4 regions of the Pseudomonas sp. PA-7-1E genome follow, and region 4 is predicted to be linked to each of the others. Evidence: predicted binding sites of a transcription regulator. Region 4 holds the regulator's gene; each other region holds the start of a gene.
What was found. The regulator FliA, encoded in region 4, starts transcription of late flagellar genes. The targets are predictions, from matches to a motif close to CTAAAGTTTNNNNNNNNNNNGCCGNTAA.

Region 1: the regulator FliA is predicted to act here: its motif matches at 2,340-2,367, upstream of GIW79_RS27735 (methyl-accepting chemotaxis protein).
Region 2: the regulator FliA is predicted to act here: its motif matches at 2,036-2,063, upstream of GIW79_RS29695 (methyl-accepting chemotaxis protein).
Region 3: the regulator FliA is predicted to act here: its motif matches at 3,453-3,480, upstream of flgM (flagellar biosynthesis anti-sigma factor FlgM).

What each region holds. Positions count from the first base shown of each region.
Region 1 is NZ_WKFA01000081.1:11,472-16,291, reverse strand. It holds gene GIW79_RS27750 (DMT family transporter) at 107-967, opposite strand; gene GIW79_RS27745 (hypothetical protein) at 1,064-1,228, opposite strand; gene GIW79_RS27740 (CPBP family intramembrane glutamic endopeptidase) at 1,389-2,180, shown strand; gene GIW79_RS27735 (methyl-accepting chemotaxis protein) at 2,397-3,962, shown strand; gene GIW79_RS27730 (hypothetical protein) at 4,126-4,820, shown strand, end outside.
Region 2 is NZ_WKFA01000040.1:8,115-12,934, forward strand. It holds gene GIW79_RS21155 (LysR family transcriptional regulator) at 1-374, shown strand, start outside; gene GIW79_RS29695 (methyl-accepting chemotaxis protein) at 432-1,919, opposite strand; gene GIW79_RS21165 (TonB-dependent siderophore receptor) at 2,104-4,257, opposite strand; gene GIW79_RS21170 (PIG-L deacetylase family protein) at 4,470-4,820, opposite strand, start outside.
Region 3 is NZ_WKFA01000031.1:2,227-7,046, reverse strand. It holds gene flgC (flagellar basal body rod protein FlgC) at 1-7, opposite strand, end outside; gene flgB (flagellar basal body rod protein FlgB) at 11-418, opposite strand; gene cheR (protein-glutamate O-methyltransferase CheR) at 734-1,561, opposite strand; gene GIW79_RS18845 (chemotaxis protein CheV) at 1,604-2,536, opposite strand; gene flgA (flagellar basal body P-ring formation chaperone FlgA) at 2,611-3,375, shown strand; gene flgM (flagellar biosynthesis anti-sigma factor FlgM) at 3,517-3,840, shown strand; gene GIW79_RS18830 (flagella synthesis protein FlgN) at 3,889-4,359, shown strand; gene GIW79_RS18825 (flagellar brake protein) at 4,456-4,820, shown strand, end outside.
Region 4 is NZ_WKFA01000008.1:46,454-51,273, forward strand. It holds gene flhF (flagellar biosynthesis protein FlhF) at 1-100, shown strand, start outside; gene fleN (flagellar synthesis regulator FleN) at 206-1,039, shown strand; gene fliA (RNA polymerase sigma factor FliA) at 1,036-1,776, shown strand; gene GIW79_RS07610 (chemotaxis response regulator CheY) at 1,944-2,318, shown strand; gene GIW79_RS07615 (protein phosphatase CheZ) at 2,337-3,125, shown strand; gene GIW79_RS07620 (chemotaxis protein CheA) at 3,137-4,820, shown strand, end outside.

The DNA.
Region 1 (4,820 bases), on a different contig from region 4:
TGCTCCCGCTCGACTGCGTAGCAGTCGCAAGCTCCTGGGGGCGCTTCGCACCCCAGCGCAAGCAAGCTTGCTCGCCACCGCTAGCTCGCTCCTACAGGGGTGGTTTCTAGCTCTTACGGAACACGAAGACCAAGCCGACGATGATCAACGCCATTCCCAGCACGCTCAACAGCGCCAGGCGGTTACCGAAGATCAGGTAGTCCATCACCGCGGTCACCGCCGGCACCAGATAGAACAAACTGGTGACATTCACCAGGTTGCCGCGGGCAATCAGCCGATACAGCAACAGCGTCGCCAGCACCGACACCACCAAGCCCATCCACAGCACCGGCAGGTAAAAGCCTGCACTGTGCTCGAAGTGGAACGGCTGGAACGGCACGAACACTCCGCACAGCAACAGCCCGGCCAAGTATTGCAGTGGCAGCGTGCCCAAAGGATTGTCGGTGATGCGCTTTTGCATGATCGAGCCAAACGTCATGCTCGCCAGCGCCAGCAGCCCGAACAGCATCCCCGCCAGGGACATGCCCGCCAGCCCGATGCCCTGATACACCACCATAATCAAGCCAGCCAGCCCCAACCCCAGGCCGAACAGCCGGCGCCAGGAGCGTTGGCGCTCCATCAGTACCACGGTAAGGATCGGCTGCACGCCCATGATGGTCGCCATCACCCCAGGGGTGACGTTGAGGTCCAGGGCCAGCAGATAGAAGATCTGATAGGCCCCCAGCAAAACCAGGCCCGTCGCCGCCGCATACAGCAGCGGCTTGCCGGGACGTGGCAGCTTCAACTTGAGGAGCGGGACCAGCACTACCAACCCCATCAGGGCAATGGCAAACCGGATCAACAGAAAGGCAAAGGGCGACGCATGGGCCAGGCCCAACTTGGAGAAGATCGCCCCGCTGCTCCACAGCAAGACAAACACGCTCGTCGAGGCCGCCGCGGCCACGGATTGTTTCGAAAGCACAGACATGGTTACCACCTGTTATCAGGCAAAAAAGCCGACTCAGTAAAAAACTGAATTTCAGTAGGTTTTTTCAGGCAGGCACGGGCAACAGCGAATCGCTGATCAGCCCGAAATGCCAACACCCGGCGGTGATACGACTGCGTACACCGGCGTGCTACTGACAGGTGGGGGGTAATGACTGATCTGCGCAGGCTGCTTGCCACGGCACGGCACGACCACGGCGTTGACCGCTGAATCGACTACCGCTATGCGCTGGGAAGCTGGCATGTGCTGATCTTTTTGAAGGGATATAAAGACGCGACGACTATAACCAGCCGCAAACATACTTTGCAATCCTTTCCCCCTTGCCTTGTACATGGAGGCGTTTTCATGCCCTGGAACCTGGCCACTCGCTATAATGCCGCCCGGATTTTTCGAAGGATTTCACATGATTGCTTTGCCCTGGCTGTACCTCACCCTACTTTCCATTGGCTATGTCGTGGCTTTGATCTACGGCCAACTGGGCGTACTGGCGGCGGTCTCCATCGCACTGCTGCTGGTGGCCGGGTACGCCGTGCGCCAGCAACGCAACCCTTGGGCACGCTACTTGGGCCAAGGCTTGTTTATCGTACTGGCCCTGGGCCTGGTGATGCACTGGCTGCCGGGTTTCTATAACGGCCGCGGTATTGCGCCCCAGCGTTTAACTCCGGACTCAGTGCCCTTCTCGATGTACCTGAACCAGGACAAGCCCCTGATAGGCTTCTGGCTGTTGCTGGCCTGCCCGTGGATTGTGGCGCGACGCTCATTGCGCCTGTCGATCTGCGTCACCGCCCTGGCACTGACCCTGACCGCCATCGTCGCACTGGGTGGTGCCGCACTGATGGGAATGATCAGTTGGGCGCCGAAATGGCCGGACCAGGCATGGCTGTGGGTACTCAATAACCTGCTGCTGGTGACGCTGGTGGAAGAAGCGCTGTTTCGTGGCTATGTTCAGGGCGGCCTGAGCCAACGTTTCAAACACTTGCCCTACGGCGAGAACCTTGCGCTGCTGCTGGCTTCGCTGTTATTCGGCCTGATGCATTTCGGTGCGGGTTGGCAATGGGTGACGCTGGCCAGTATTGCCGGGGTCGGTTACGGCCTGGCGTATCGCTTTGGCGGGCTCGGCGCAGCGATTGCCACGCATTTTGGCTTGAATCTGCTGCACTTCGGCTTGTTCACCTACCCAATGCTGGCCAGCTAAGCCTGCCCGACTGTAAGAACGAGCTGTTGTGGCGACGGAGCTTGCTCCCGCTCGGGTGCGTAGCGCCCGCAAGTTGTTTGGGGCCGCTTCGCAGCCCAGCGGGAGCAAGCTCCCTCGCCACAGTCGGCACTCTGCTCCCAGGATTGTTGCAAAAATAAGTTAAATAAATGCCCAGCATGGCCGATAACCCCTGAAAGCCTTGCGGATTGAACAATCATGCGTAATAACCAACCCGTTACCCAGCGCGAACGTACCTTCCCTGCTCAGCAACGGTTGATCTCCACCACAGATGCCAAGGGTGTCATTACCTACTGCAACGACGCGTTTGTCGAAATCAGTGGGTTCACCCGCGAAGAACTGGTCCGTGCTCCGCACAACCTGGTGCGTCACCCGGATGTGCCCTCGGCGGTGTTCGCACACATGTGGTCCACGCTCAAACAAGGCTTGCCATGGATGGGCATTGTCAAGAATCGCTGCAAGACCGGCGACCACTACTGGGTTAACGCCTATGTAACACCGGTATTCGACGGTAACCAGGTGATCGGCTACGAATCGGTGCGCATCAAGCCCACCGCCGAGCAGATCCGCCGGGCCGAGGCGCTTTATCAACGCATCAACCAGGGCAAGTCGGCGATTCCCCAGCGCGACAAATGGCTGCCGGTGCTGCAGGACTGGCTGCCGTTTATCCTGGTCAGCCAACTGAGCTTCATGATCGGCGCCACCCTCACCTCCCAGTGGGGCTTTGCCTTGGCGGCAGCGTTGTCCGTGCCGTTGGGCCTGCTGGGGCTGAGCTGGCAACAGCGCGGCCTCAAGCGCTTGCTGCGCCTGGCCGAGCAGACCACGTCCGACCCGCTGATTGCGCAGATGTACACCGACAGCCGTGGCGCCCAGGCCCGACTGGAAATGTCGATTCTCAGCCAGGAAGCGCGTCTGAAGACCTGCCTGACCCGCTTGCAGGACACTGCCGAGCACCTCAACGATCAGGCGGCACAGTCCAACACCCTGGCGCACAGCAGCTCCAGCGGCCTGGAACGTCAGCGTGTGGAAACCGAACAGGTGGCCACCGCCGTCAACCAGATGGCTGCAACCACCCAGGAAGTCGCCAGCCACGTGCAGCGCACCGCCGACGCCACCCAGGAAGCCAACCGCCTGACCGGTCGCGGCCGCGATATCGCCGGGGAAACCCGCGAGGCGATTCAGCGGCTTTCGGCCGCCGTTGGCGAGACCGGCGTGACCGTCACTCAACTGGCCAAGGACAGCGATGAAATTGGCGGCGTTGTCGATGTAATCAAGGGCATCGCCGACCAGACCAACTTGCTGGCACTCAACGCCGCTATCGAAGCCGCGCGTGCCGGTGAGATGGGCCGTGGTTTTGCGGTGGTCGCCGATGAAGTGCGCCAACTGGCGCAGCGTACGGCCGAATCCACCGGGCAGATCCATGCCCTGATCGCCAAGCTGCAACACACGGCGGCCGCGGCCGTGCAAACCATGGACGCCGGGCACCGCCAGGCCGAAGAAGGTGTGGCGCGGGTGATGGAAGCGGACCAGGCATTGGTGGGTATCAGCGAGGCGGTGGCCAATATCACCGACATGACCACCCAGATTGCCGCGGCCACCGAAGAGCAAAGCGCCGTGGCCGAGGAGATCAGCCGTAACATCAGCACTATTGCGCTGTTGGCAGACCAGACCTCAGAGCAGGCGATGAACTCGGCGCAGTTGAGTGAAGAACTGACTCATACGGCGAATACTCAGTACTCGCTGGTGGAGCGTTTTAACCGGTAGAACTTCAAGGGCTCACTTTCTCCAACAAGTGAGCCCCTTGCAGATGGCTATCACTCATCATCTTTTTATCACCAAGCATTCTATAAAACTGTCAATTCTCACAGTTAACCTTTGAACGCCTCCCTCCTTATAGTGTGAACCTGTCAAACAGGAGCACACCGCCATGTCCCGACCTGCCGATTCAAATAGCGCCCTGCATCCCTTCCCAAAAACCATGGGGCGTGTGCAATGGACTGAAAAATCATCGAACAACGAAAGAACATTGGAAGGCTGGGCTCTCCCACTGCACCTATCCGAATACAATAATCAGTATTGGGTCAAGTTGACGCTCCAGTCCCCAGACACTCAACAATCACTGTTACTGAAAATACCTTGCGACTCCATAAGTACATCACCTAACAAATCAATCAAGCAAAACCCGGAAGCCTTCACCCACCTGTACATTCAAGGTGCAAACAATAACGCACCTGAAACGGAAGAACGTATTAAACCTGTCGGCGACATTGAAGTAACCGTTGACGAAAGCACAGGGAACACAACGCTGAATTTCGAAGGTTCTTTCACTGACACAGCATCGGAATTACGCGAAATAAAATGCTGCTGTGAGTGGCCTGGAACTACCCTTGCCTCACAACATTCGATCTTTAAGTGGACAGAAGGACAAACTCAATACAAAACGGAGGGCTGGCTGGCCTACTCCAGTTCAAGCAAGGCATGGTATCTGACCAGCGAGGAGGGAGAATGGGGTACGCCTCAATACCGTGAGTGGGCTATTTATATTTACTGCGACGATGAAAATGAACAGATCATCGATGAAACATTTAAAAACGGCGATGAGAAATCAAATTTTTACTATGC
Region 2 (4,820 bases), on a different contig from region 4:
CCACACAGCCTTGCGATCTGCAAAACCGGCATGTCTGTATCGGCTACAGCACGAGCGCAGGCGGGCAGGAAACGGCCTGGGAATATTGCGTCGATGGCACCGCGCAGGCTGTCATGATGCCGAGCCGTGTGGTGGTCAATAATGCCGAAAGCTATATCGCAGGATGCTGTGCAGGGCTTGGCTTGATTCAGGTGCCGTTGTTCGATGTTCAGCATTTATTGGACAGCGGCGAATTGGTGGAGGTGATGGCGGCCTATCGGCCGGCCCCCATGTGCGTTTCAGTCCTGTACCCGACTCGCCGCCAACGCTCTCGTCGCCTTGGCGCGTTCATCGATTGGTTTGCCGCCTTGATGGCTCCGCATCTGGAACCTTGATGCACTCCAGCGCTCTGCCCACCTGTTCTCTCTGACTCGCCATGTTCCGGGTTGGGCTCAAGGATGAAATCTGCGCCCCAACGCATCCAGCCGCACCGCGATCGGTGGCAGGCGTTCGCTGCTGCGGGCGAGCGTCTCGACGTCGTCGGCGGTGTTCTGGGCGATGCTTTGCACCGACTGCAAGCGCTCGACGATCTCCAGGTTTGCCGAGGTCTGCTCGCGGGTGGTGGTGACGATGTGGCCGTTGAGTTGGTCGATGTGCGCGATGTCCTCGCCCACAGCCCGTAGCATGTCCACGGCCACCTGGCTGTCTGCCACGCAGCGCTCTACGCCTTCGCGGCTGGCGTGCATGGCTTCGACGGCTTGGCGGCTGCCGTGTTGCAGGCCCTCGATGATGCTCTTGATTTCCTGGGTGGAGAGGGCGGTGCGCTGGGCCAGGCTGCGCACTTCATCGGCCACCACGGCAAAGCCACGGCCTTGCTCGCCGGCGCGGGCGGCCTCGATGGCGGCGTTGAGGGCCAGCAGGTTGGTCTGGTTGGCGATGCTGCTGATCACTTCCAGCACCGAGCCGATTTGCTCTGCCTGCACCGCCAGGGATTCCACGGTCGACTCCGTGCCGTTGATGCGCGAGGCCAATTGGCTGATTTCATGTTGGGCGCGGCCGACGCTTTCCTGGCCGCGCACAATCTGCTGGCTGGCCTGGCCTGCATGTTCCACTGCCTGTTCGACCTGCACCGTAATGTGGCCCATGGCGTCTTCCATGCGCTGCATCGAACCGGTCATTTCGCCGATCTGGGCCAGTTGATGCCGTGCGCCTTTTTCCAGGGTGCCGCTCGCGCTGGCCAGTTCCTGGCCGAGCTGGCCCAGGCCATGGGAGTCGCGGGCGACGCCGTCGATCAGGTGGGTGAGTTGCTGCAGGAAGTGGTCGAACCGCTTGGCGAGGGATACGTGGGCCTTGCCTTCACCTTGGGCGGTTTCCACCGTGAACTGCGAGGTAACGGCGAGCATCTTCTCCAGCATTTCCTGGCTCTCCACCGCTTCGGCCTGGCTATGGAAGGCCAGGTAGAGCAGGGCGACGGTCTCCATCACCACATAGAAGGCGTGGACGAACACCATCGTCCAGCCGCCGTGATGCTCCATCACAAATACAGGAAAACCCTGGTGCTGCAAGGCATGGAACACCACGTGATGCACCGCGATGGTCAGTGCCGCCACCAAAATCGGCAGCCAGTCACGGTAGAAGGTCAGCACCGCCAACAGCGCGAAAATGCCGAAGTGGGATTCGATCACTCCGTGCGCCTGGTTGATGTGCAACGCCGCCATCACCATCAAGCCGGCGCCCAGTGCACAGCGCATCACGCGGGTGCCGCCGATGACGCGATACAGCGCCGTGAGCACCACGCCGGTGCCCCCACCGACGATCACGGCCTGCATGAGGGTATCGTGCCAGAACGCCAGGCCGAGGGAGAACAGGCACATCAGCCAGATCAATGCCAGCATGATGCGGTCGGCCTTGCGATAGTGCTCTTGAAAACGAACGGGCATTCACTCTTACTCCATGAGAGGGGGGCGTCGAGGTCAAGCAAGCACGCGGTGTGCCACACAGGCGCGCCGCTGTGGAGTCAAGCAGATATTCAGGATTGTTGCCGGTTACCCACGCGTTATCGGCATGTGGGCGTGGGACTTTAAGAACGGCTGCCCGAGCGGGCAGCCGAGGTGGGCATGGGGCTCAGAAACTGTACTTGGCGGTCAGCATCATATTGCGGGGGCTGCCATAGGAGTCGCCACCATAAGTCACTGAGTTGGAGATGGACTGGTAGTAGTGGCGATCGAAGATGTTGTTGGCATTGAGCTGCAAGTCCAGGTGCTGATTGACCCGGTAGCCCGCCATCAAGTCGGTGACGGCGTAGCCGCCTTGCTGGAGCCGGTAGTTGCTGCCATCCGCTAGCTTGATGTCGTTGTACATGCGGCTCTGCCAGGAGATATTGCCGCCGACCCGGAGTTTTTCCAGCGGGCCCTGGAAGTTGTAGCGTGTGGTCACTTTGAACAGGTGCTCCGGGATGTCGGTATCGAACTGCTTGTTGACCTTCTGCGGGTTGGCGTCGTCCTTGATGGTGTGGGTGCGCGCATAGGTATAGCCGCCGCCGACCTGCCAGTTTTCGGTCAAGGCGCCTTGCAGTTCGAAGTCGATACCCTGGCTGCGGATTTCGCCCGAGGCCTCGGCACAGGACGCCTGCGGGCAGTTGGGCACCACCACGGCCACGGCGCGGTTTTCCTGGTCGACGCGGAACAGCGCCACGCTGGCATTCAGCGCGCCACCAAAATATTCGCCTTTGACGCCAACCTCATAATTTTTACCGACGATGGGTTTGAGCGGAGTGCCGGCTGTGCTCTTGTCTTTTTGCGGCGTGAAGATGTCGCTGTAACTCACATAAACCGAATGCTGGTCGTCCAGATCGTAGATCAGGCCGGCGTAGCGGGTGAGGTTGCGGGTGACCTTGTAGCCGCCAGCGGCATCACGGTTGTCGTAGTCGTACCAGTCCAGGCGAGCGCCGAGGATCAGCTTCAGCGGGTCGGCCAGGCTCAGGCGGCTGGTCAGGTAGAAACCGTCCTGGGTGGTGACTTCGCGAACGTTGTTGGTGCGGGTGAAGTTCGGCTTGCCCGCATTGATCGGCCAGTTGAGGTCGTAGGGGCTGTAGTTGTGGGTGGTCATGTCGTAGATGCGCTTGCTGGCGCCCACCACCAGTTCATGGGTACGGCCGAACGCCTCGAACGGGCCGCTGGCAAAGGCGTCGAGCCCGGCCTGGTTTTCATCGTAGCTGGCCTGGTACACCGTGCGGGCGAGGGTGTCGTTGGTCCAGCGCGATTGGTAGGAGCCGGAGAACAAGGCGTTCTGTTCGGCATAGTTGGCGTTGACCTGCAGGCTCCAGTCGTTGGCCAGGCGCTGGCGCAGCTCAGCGAACACGGTGTTGATTTCCTGGTCCTTGTTCTCCCAATCGGTGCCTGGGTTATAGGAGCGCGACAGGCCCAGGTGGCGCCCATCCAGGCCGACCATCGAAGCGCCCCAGAAGTAGTTGGTCTTGTCCTTCTGGTTCGAGTAACCGAGGGTCAGGGTGGTGTCTTCGCTCAGGTCGGCTTCGGTGACGGCATAGAACAGGCCATGATCCTGCTCGGCCTTGTCGATAAAACTGTTGGCATCGCGGTAAGAGGTGACGACGCGGCCGCGCCAGGTGCCACTGTCATTGAGCGGGCTGGAGGCGTCGAGCTCGCCACGGTAATCGTCCCAGCTGCCGACGGCGCCGGTGAGGGTAACTTTCTGCTCATCCAGTGGCCGCTTGCGGATCAGGTTGATGGCGGCCGAAGGGTTGCCTGCGCCGGTTACCAGGCCGGTAGCGCCGCGCACCACTTCGACGCGGTCGAACATTGCCAGGTTCGGCTGGGCGCCTACCGACGCACCGTTGTAGCCGCTGGGGATACCGTCATACATGAGGTTGTCGATATCGAAACCGCGTGCGGTGAAGGCTTGTCGCCCAGGGCCGTTGGAATAATTGAGGAACAGCCCCGGCGTGGCGTTGACCACGTCGTTGATGCTGGTCATGGCCTGGTCATCCATGCGCTGGCGCGTGATTACGGTGACGGCCTGCGGGGTTTCGCGCAGGGTCAGCGGCAGTTTGGTCGCGGTCTTCATCGAGCCGGTGGTGTACGACTCGCTGCCTTCGGTGGTTGCGCCAAGCTGTTGGCCCGAGACCTGGGTAGCGCCCAGCTCGATGGTGGCCGGTGCTTCGGCGTCGGCGGCAATGGCCGCATTGGAGGTTGCTAACGCGATAGTGATTGCCATCAGACTGGGTGTAAAAACGTTGCCGCCGCGTTGTTGCACAGACATGAAAGTAGGGCTCCCCAAGTGCCTTCCGTGGCGAATAGAAAATCTGTTGATAATTATTCGCATCAGTCTGACAGATTGAGTCTGTAGGGAAAAGTCCAAACTCTGTAGGAGCGAGCTTGCTCGCGAAAGACTCACAGGCGCCGCGTTGATTCCGGAAACCAGCGTTATCGTTGAGGTTTTTCGCGAGCAAGCTCGCTCCTACAGGGTGGTGTTCAGGTGAACAGGATTTCGTAGGGCTCGCGCATGCGCTCCAGCAATATCTGCGCGAGCATCGGCGGTAAGCCAATTTGTGGGTCACCCACCAACTGGCTGGCGTAGGCATGGGCGGCGTGCAGCTTGCGCGCGACGGTCCAGGTGTCCAGGCGGACCTTGCGTGCACGTTGCCAGGGCATTATCGCGCTTTCCCGGGCCGGCCAATGCCAGGCCCAGATCGGCAGTTCATACAGTTGCGCACCTACCAGGCTGCACGCCTTGGCACTCGCGCGGCCGACGGCGTCATGGTCGTCATTGCCGTCGTTGCGCCAGGTGGTAAACACCAAGTCGCCAGGTTGCAGGTAGCGCGC
Region 3 (4,820 bases), on a different contig from region 4:
GGGACATGGCTTACTCTCCGCGCAGGGCTGACATCAGCCCTTTGAATTTGCTGTTGAGCAGGGTGAAGCTGGCTTGGAAGTTCACCGAGTTTTCGGCGTAGTTCGATTGCTCCAGCTGGGCGTCAACGGTGTTCTGGTCGATCGACGGCTGCATCGGCGTGCGATACAGCAGCGACTCGTCACCATTGCCCAGGCCTTGCGCTTCGATATGACGGCTATTGGTCATGTTCAAGGCGAAGGTGCCGTTCTTGGTCTTGTCCTGTTGTGCGGCGAGCACGGCGGAGAAGTCCAGGTCCCGAGCTTTGTAGTTCGGGGTGTCGGCGTTGGCGATGTTGTTGGCCAGGACTTCGGCACGCTGGGCGCGGAAGCCCAGGGCTTGTTCGTGGATACCGAGCGCTTTATCGAAGCTGATGCTCATGGCGGAAACCTTTAGGCTGACCTGCTGTTCGTTAGCAGGGTTATAGCAAGGTGTATGCCAAACTTGCGAGAGCCCCGTATATCAAGGGTTTCGAAGGGAGTTGCCGGCGACTATGCCAGAAAAGCGGCAAGCGATTTCCGCGTAGTGCCAGTAAAGCGGCAATGGGCAGTTGCCGCTTTACGCCAGCTTGCCGAGAAAACAAATGTGGGAGCTGGCTTGCCTGCGATGGCGGAGTGCCTGCCGACCTATTCGTCGACTGACAAAACGCTATCGCGGGCAAGCCCGGCTCCCACAGTTTTATTGCATACACCCAGGCTACTTGGCCTGGTAGATGATCCCCGGGCTGCATTGCACCATTTGGAAGTGATCCGGCAGCCCATTGAGCGCCTCGGAAGCACCGAGGAACAGATAACCTCCGCGCTTGAGCGTGCCATGGATACGCAGCAGGATGTCTTTCTTCACTTCAGCGGAGAAATAGATCAGCACATTGCGGCAGAACACCATGTCGAACTTGCCCAGGCTGGCGTAGCTGTCGAGCAGATTGAACGAGCGGAATTCGACGCGATTCTTGATCGGCGCCTTGATCGCCCAACGCCCCGCCCCTTTGGGATCGAAGTAACGTTGAAGGCGCTCCTGGGACAAGCCTCGGCCCAACGCCAGGCTGTCGTACTCACCGGTCTTGCAGTTGGTGAGCATAGTGCCGGACAAGTCCGTGGCCACAATTTGCGCGCCGGCTTTCAACTGGCCCATGTTGGTCCGCTCGAACTCGTCGATGGACATCGAGATCGAGTACGGCTCCTGCCCCGAGGAACAGGCCGCCGACCAGATACGCAGGCGCTGGCCCGGGCTGGCCTTGATGGCTTCCGGCAAGACTTTGTTCTTGAGCACTTCAAAGGGATAGGTATCGCGAAACCACAAGGTTTCGTTGGTAGTCATGGCATCGACCACCATTTCCTTGAGCCCACTGCGCGGCTGCCCCTGGATCCGCTGGACCAACTCACCCAGGGACTTGATGCCCTGCTGTTCCATCAGCTTGTTGAGACGGCTGGATACCAGGTACTGCTTGTTTTCACCGAGCAATATGCCACAGGCTTTTTCCAGGAAGACCCGGAACTGTTCGAAATCCAAATTACCCGTAGACAATGATGCCGCCTCTTAAATCGTGTGACCGCCAGGGGAAATCCCCTAGCCGTGATCTGCTGCCTTGATCCGGTCGACTACCCGGGATGCGAGGTCATCAGGACGGAACTTGGCCAGAAAGTCATCCGCACCGACCTTCTTGACCATTGCCTGATTGAATACCCCCGACAACGAAGTATGCAGGATGATATGCAACTTTTGCATGCGTGGATCGTTACGTATTTCGGCCGTGAGCGTGTAGCCATCCATTTCCGGCATCTCGATGTCAGAGATCATCATCAAGAATTCTTCTTCAGGCCTCTTGCCTTCGTCTGCCAGCTTGCGCAGGTAATCCAAGGCCTGGCGGCCATCATTGAGCGCTACCACCTCAACCCCGACCGTTTGCAGGCAACGCGTGACCTGCTTGCGCGCTACAGAAGAGTCATCCACGGTCAACACACGCAGCGAAACCGCCTTGTGTGCCGTTTCGGCATCCACCACCCCGACGGAAATGGTTTCCGAGGTGGGGGCCACTTCGGCGAGGATCTTCTCCACGTCGATGATTTCCACCAACTGGTTATCGACCCGCGTCACCGCCGTCAGGTAGTGATCGCGCCCCGTGCCCTTGGGCGGCGGATGGATTTCTTCCCAGTTCATATTGACGATGCGCTCCACCGATCGCACCAGGAAACCCTGGGTCTTGGTGTTGTATTCGGTGATGATCACGAAGGGGTTCTGGCGGTCTTGCAAACCCGCGGCCCCCGTGGCCATGGCCAGGTCAAGAATCGGAATGGTCGCGCCACGGATGTTGGCCACGCCGCACACCACTGGACTGGACTTGGGCATGATCGTCAACTTGGGACATTGCAGCACTTCACGCACTTTAAACACGTTGATGCCATACAACTGTTTGCCATCCAGGCGGAAAAGCAACAACTCCAGGCGATTCTGCCCTACCAGCTGTGTGCGCTGGTTTACTGAATCCATTACACCTGCCATGCCCAGACTCCTAAATCCTAGGGGTACGACGCGTACCCAACACTAAACGGCACGAGCTTTGCTATTTACTGAGTATGGATATTAAAACGACAGTTTCCCGACACCCTGGCCGCTCACGCTACCGTAGACTGCTCTGCGCCGCGATGGCACTGCTTGTCTCGGGCCTGGGCGTCACGGCCCGTGCCGACAACGTCACCCTGCCTGATCTACTTATCGGCGTCACCCAAGGCTTTCTTGAGTTCACTGTAGAAGATTATCTGGCGACTACCCAGACGCCGGGGCGTTATGAAATTCAGGTCAACCAGTTGGACCCTCGCTTGCGCATGCCAATGTGCGACAAGGAATTGACAGCCACTCTGGAAAGCCCCGCCCAGCCCATCGGTCGTGTGACCGTAAAGGTACGCTGTGAGGGCGCCTCGCCCTGGACGGTTTTCGTACCAGCTCAGGTCAAGCTGTATCGCGATGTGGTGGTAGTGGCGCGACCGTTGAAGCGCACGGGCATCATCGGCTACGACGACGTGGCGTTGCGCGAGCGGGATATCAGCTTGATCAACCAGGGCTACCTGACGTCGCTGGACCAGGCCGTCGGGCAGAAACTCACGCGGCCAGTGGTCACCGACCAAGTCCTCACGCTGGTTCATCTGGAACAGGCCGAGGTGATTCGCAAGGGTGACCAGGTGGTAATTTCCGCCAGCAGCGGCGGCCTGAACGTCAGGATGCCGGGCGAGGCGCTGTCAAATGGCGGCATGAGCGAACAGATCCGCGTCAAGAACCTCAACTCCAATCGCGTGATCAAGGCGCGGGTCACGGCACCAGGCCAGGTCGAGGTGGCGCTATAGATGACTGGAATCAAATGCCAGCTTTTCCTACACTGTGTGCTGGATATTGAGCCGTACAGGTTTATTGTCAATCGAGCCTAAAGTTTGCCCGGGTATGGCCGAAAACATGGCAAGCGTCCAAATACCCAGAGGTTTTTCAACATGGTCATTGATTTCAGTCGTTTGAATAACGCCCCGGCTTTGCCCGGCAATACGCGCACCGGCGGTACCAAGGACAGCGTAGAGGCCAAGCAGCAGCCCTTGCCTGCCAAAGCAGAACAGGCCGCCGCCAGCCAGAGTGGGGAATCGGTACACCTGAGCAATGAGGCTCAACAGTTGCAGAAGGTTACTGACTCGCTGCGCGATCAACCCGTCGTCAATAAAGCCCGCGTGGCCGAGTTGAAACAGGCTATCGCCGATGGCAGCTATAAAGTCGACAGCAACCGTGTAGCCAGCAAGCTGCTCAACTTCGAAGCCGAGCGCTAGGCAAAAGCCTGCGCAGGGCTTTTGGACGCTTAAAACCCAAGGCCAGCCATGCACCACGACGAACATTTGCTCCAACTGATCATTGATGATCTGGCGCCGACGCAACAATTGCTCGAGCTGCTCAAGGAAGAATCACTGGCCTTGTACGGCCGGGATATGCCCTTGCTGGAAGAAATCCTGGCGCGCAAACAGTCGCTGATTGTCTTGCTCGAACAGCACGGCAAGAAACGCAGCGAGATTCTGATCAGCCTGGGCCTGCCCGCCGATCATGATGGCCTGGCACAACTGGCCAGCCACTCCTCAGTCGGCGATCAACTGCTGGCACAAAGCAAAGAACTCAATCATTTGCTCGCCCAGTGCCAGGAAGCCAACCTGCTCAACGGTCAGTCGATCCAGCTTCAGCAAGCCACCACCACCAATCAGTTGCGCATACTGCACGGCGGAGAACCTCCGGCCCTGTATAACGCCCAAGGCTCCACCTCACGCCTGATCAAACCAAGCACCCGCAGCCAAGCCTGACGCCGGTTTACAGCGCGACCTATTCAAGGCGCGCTACATACTGGCAAAATGCCGGTTCTTGCGTGTAGTCGTATTTTGCCTGGAGATGGAAGAACCGTGTTCAACGCCCTTAATGCGGAAGATGCACCGCAGCCACCCAAGGTGCTCACCACGCCTCTGGAAATCGCCAGCACGTTGCGGATGCTGCAAGAAAGCCATGACCCGCTGATCATCACTTTCCACGAACGTAGCCAGCGCTTCCAGAGCTACCTAGTGGACATCGACCGGGACAGCAAGACGCTGGTACTGGACGAAATGATTCCCCGCGACGGTGAACGCTATCTTGAGAATGGCGAAGCCTTCCGTATCGAAGGCTTCCATGAGGGCGTGCGGGTTGCCTGGGAAAGCAACGGCACCTTGACCATCAGCGAGAAAGGCGGCCACCGCATCTACAGCGGCAGCCTGCCCGGCGAAGTGGTTTA
Region 4 (4,820 bases):
CCGTGCCGTGAGTGTGCAAATGCAAGACGAGCCTAGCGAGGAAGCGATGGCCGATATGTTCGCCGACCTTTACCACCACCCGGCTAAACGGGTGGGTTGAGGCAGGATGAACACCGTGAAATGTACCTACATCGATGGTCTGCAAGCGATTCACGCGGCCAAGCCATGTAGCCTGCGTCTAAGCAAGACAAGGTAAAGAAATAAAATGGGCAGCATGCATCCCGTACAGGTGATCGCGGTGACCGGCGGCAAAGGTGGCGTCGGGAAAACTAACGTGTCAGTGAATTTGTCCCTGGCCCTGGCAGAGCTTGGCCGTCGCGTCATGCTGCTGGATGCTGACCTGGGCTTGGCGAACGTGGACGTTCTGCTGGGGCTGACACCCAAACATACCCTGGCCGATGTGATCGAAGGCCGTTGTGAGCTGCGCGACGTGCTGCTCCAGGGCCCCGGAGGCATTCGCATCGTGCCGGCGGCCTCGGGCACCCAGAGCATGGTGCACCTGAGCCCCGCGCAGCATGCCGGGCTGATCCAGGCGTTCAGCGACATCGGCGACAACCTCGACGTGCTGGTGATCGACACCGCCGCCGGGATCGGCGAGTCGGTGGTCAGCTTTGTGCGCGCAGCGCAGGAAGTGCTGTTGGTGGTGTGCGACGAGCCCACCTCGATCACCGATGCCTACGCGCTGATCAAGCTGCTTAACCGTGACTACGGCATGAACCGCTTCCGCGTTCTGGCCAACATGGCCCAGAGCCCGCAGGAAGGGCGCAACCTATTCGCCAAGTTGACCAAGGTCACGGACCGCTTCCTCGATGTGGCTTTACAATACGTCGGCGCAGTTCCCTATGACGAGTGTGTGCGCAAGGCCGTGCAAAAGCAGCGTGCGGTCTACGAAGCGTTCCCTCGTTCGAAATGCGCACTGGCGTTCAAGGCCATTGCCCAGAAGGTCGATACCTGGCCGTTGCCCGCCAACCCGCGGGGGCATCTGGAGTTTTTCGTCGAGCGTTTGGTGCATCAGACGAGCGCAGGACCGGTGCTATGACATCCAGCGGCTACAACCTTTACAAAAAGTCGGCACGTGACAGCCAGGGCGAATTGATCGAGCGCTATGCGCCGTTGGTCAAGCGCATTGCCTATCACCTGTTGGCGCGCCTGCCTGCGAGTGTGCAGGTCGAAGACTTGATCCAGGCCGGCATGATCGGCCTGCTTGAAGTCTCGACCAAATACGACGCCAGCAAGGGTGCCAGTTTCGAAACGTATGCGGGTATCCGTATCCGTGGCGCGATGCTCGATGAAGTGCGTAAAGGCGATTGGGCGCCGCGTTCGGTACACCGCAATACGCGCATGGTCAGCGATGCAATTCGTGCAATTGAAGCAAAAACCGGCCGTGACGCTAAAGATCATGAAGTTGCGGCCGAACTCCAATTGAGTCTCGACGATTACTACGGGATTTTGAACGATACCTTGGGCAGCCGCCTGTTCAGTTTCGACGACCTTTTACAGGACGGCGAGCACGAAGGGCTGCACGAGGACGGCGCGAGCGCGCATACGGAGCCGTCGCGCGACCTGGAAGATGAACGTTTCCAGGGCGCGTTGGCCGATGCAATCGCCAATTTGCCAGAGCGTGAGCGGCTGGTGCTGGCGCTGTACTACGACGAAGAGCTTAACCTCAAGGAAATCGGTGAGGTCCTGGGGGTCAGCGAATCGCGTGTCAGCCAGTTGCATAGCCAGTGCGCAGCCCGCTTGCGGGGCCGATTGGCCGAGTGGCGCGCGCGCTGACAGGCAGTGTGGGGGCACTGCAGACGCTGCCGTGAGATCGCAAGGTTTCGCGGCTATGTGCCGTGGTGCCCTGGGCAGTCCTTTTTGTGTAACGCCTGTTGATTGAAATGGCGCGTCCAGGTGCTGGGCGCGTTTAAGACTGCTTGGAGGTCGAATTGGACAAGAACATGAAAATCCTCATCGTTGATGACTTCTCAACGATGCGGCGGATCATTAAAAACCTGTTGCGTGACCTTGGGTTCACCAACACGGTCGAGGCGGATGACGGCCTGACGGCCATTCCGATCCTCAACAGCGGGAGCATCGACTTTCTGGTGACCGACTGGAACATGCCGGGCATGACCGGTATCGACCTGCTGCGCCATGTGCGCGCCGATGAAAAACTGCGCAGCCTGCCTGTGCTGATGGTGACCGCCGAAGCCAAGCGCGAACAGATCATCGAAGCCGCCCAAGCCGGGGTCAACGGTTACGTGGTCAAGCCATTCACGGCACTGGCCTTGAAAGAGAAGATCGAGAAAATCTTCGAACGCATCCACGGCTAATGCCATCGCGGGGGAGCTATGGAGCATAACGAAACGTCACAGGGCGACTTTGAGTCGACCCTGAAAAAACATGCTCACCAGTTGGTCGACAGCCTGGAAAAAGGCCAGTTCGCCGATGCGGTGCAGTTGATCCATGAGCTTAACCAGACCCGTGACCGCGGCCTGTACCAGGAAGTGGGCAAGCTCACACGCGAGCTGCACAGCGCAATCGTCAATTTCCAGATTGACCCGCGCATGCCCCAGGCCGAAGAAATTTCCCAGATCACTGATGCCACTGAACGTCTGTCCTATGTGGTCAGGCTGACTGAGGCAGCGGCCAACCGCACCATGGACCTGGTGGAAAACGCCACGCCCCTGGTCAACGGCATGGCCACCGAAGCCCAGGCCTTGAGCCAGGACTGGGGCCGCTTCATGCGCCGCGAAGTGGGCGCTGAAGAGTTTCGTGAATTGGCGCGTCGCGTCGACGGGTTCCTGTCGCGCAGCGAACAGGAAAACCGCACGGTGGCCAGCAACCTCAACGACATCCTGCTGGCCCAGGATTACCAGGACCTCACCGGCCAGGTGATCAAGCGCGTGACCCAGTTGGTTACCGAAGTGGAAAGCAACTTGCTCAAATTGGTGCTGATGGCCGGCCAGGTCGATCGTTTTGCCGGCATCGAACATGACCGTGAAGCGATCCTCTCTGAAAAAGATCCACAAAAACATCTCGCCAAGGGTGAAGGTCCGCAGATTCATGCCGATAAACGTGAAGACGTTGTGTCAGGTCAGGATGACGTAGATGACCTGTTATCCAGTTTAGGCTTCTAAGGAGCACCCACATGAGCTTCGGCGCCGATGAAGAAATCCTTCAGGATTTCCTTGTAGAGGCCGGCGAAATTCTAGAGCAACTGTCCGAACAACTGGTCGAGCTGGAAAGCCGACCGGATGATGCGAACCTGCTCAATGCAATTTTTCGCGGTTTTCACACTGTAAAAGGGGGCGCCGGCTTCCTCCAGCTCCATGAGCTGGTGGAGTGCTGCCACATCGCCGAGAACGTCTTCGACATCCTGCGCAAGGGTGAGCGTCACGTCGACTCGGAATTGATGGACGTGATTCTCGAAGCACTGGATGCGGTCAACGGGATGTTCAGCCAGGTGCGTGAACGTGCACCGATCACCGCTGCCACGCCGGAACTGCTGGCCGCCCTGGCGCGCCTGGCCGAACCTGCCGACACCGCGGCTGCGCCGGTGGTCGAGGCTGCGCCGGAGCCGGTGGCGCAAGCCGAGCCGGACGTGACCGACAGTGAGTTCGAACAACTGCTCAACTCCCTCAGCGCGGTCAAGGCCGAAGCTGAAGCGCCGGTGCAGCCCGCCGCGACGCCGAGCAGTGAAGACATTACCGACGCCGAATTCGAGTCGTTGCTCGACCAGTTGCACGGCAAAGGCCAGTTCGCAGCAGATGCCGTGGCCCCGCCTGCCGCTGCGCCAGAAGCACCCGCTGCCAACGCCAGCACCGACATTACCGACGACGAGTTCGAGGCACTGCTCGACCAACTGCATGGCAAAGGCACCTTTGTGGCTGAAGCCCTGCCTGAGGTGGCGGCCACTGCCGCCGCTGCGCCAGCGGCCAGCGCAGCACCTGCCGATGATGGGCTGATCTCCGATCACGAATTCGAAGCTCTGCTCGACGAGTTGCACGGCAAAGGCAAGTTCAGCGAAGTGGCCCCGGCCGCTGCCGCCCAGGTTACAGCACCAGCCGCTGCCACTGCGGCACCGGTTGCTGCCAAACCTGCGCCGGCAGCCAAGCCAGCACCTGCCGCCGCCCCGGCCCCTGCGCGTGCAGCGGCCCCAGCGGCAGCGGAAAAACCTGCCAGCGAAGCCGAAACCACCGTGCGTGTGGATACCGCGCGCCTGGACGACATCATGAACATGGTGGGCGAACTGGTGCTGGTGCGTAACCGCCTGGTGCGCCTGGGCCTGAACAGTGGCGACGAAGCCATGCAGAAGGCCGTGTCGAACCTCGACGTGGTCACCGCCGACCTGCAAACCGCGGTGATGAAAACGCGGATGCAGCCGATCAAGAAAGTCTTCGGCCGTTTCCCGCGCCTGGTTCGCGACCTGGCGCGCCAGCTCAAGAAAGAAATCAACCTGGAGCTGGTGGGCGAAGAAACCGACCTCGACAAAAACCTCGTCGAGGCCCTGGCCGACCCGCTGGTCCACTTGGTGCGCAACGCGGTCGACCACGGTGTAGAAACCCCGGAAGAACGCGAAGCCGCCGGCAAGTCCCGCAACGGCAAGGTGATTTTGGCGGCGGAGCAAGAGGGCGACCACATCCTGCTGTCGATCACCGATGACGGCAAAGGCATGGACCCGACCATCTTGCGCAATATCGCGGTCAAGCGCGGCGTGATGGACAAGGACGCCGCCGACCGCCTCACCGATACCGAGTGCTACAACCTGATCTTTGCCCCGGGCTTTTCGACCAAGACCGAGATCTCCGACGTGTCCGGGCGTGGCGTGGGCA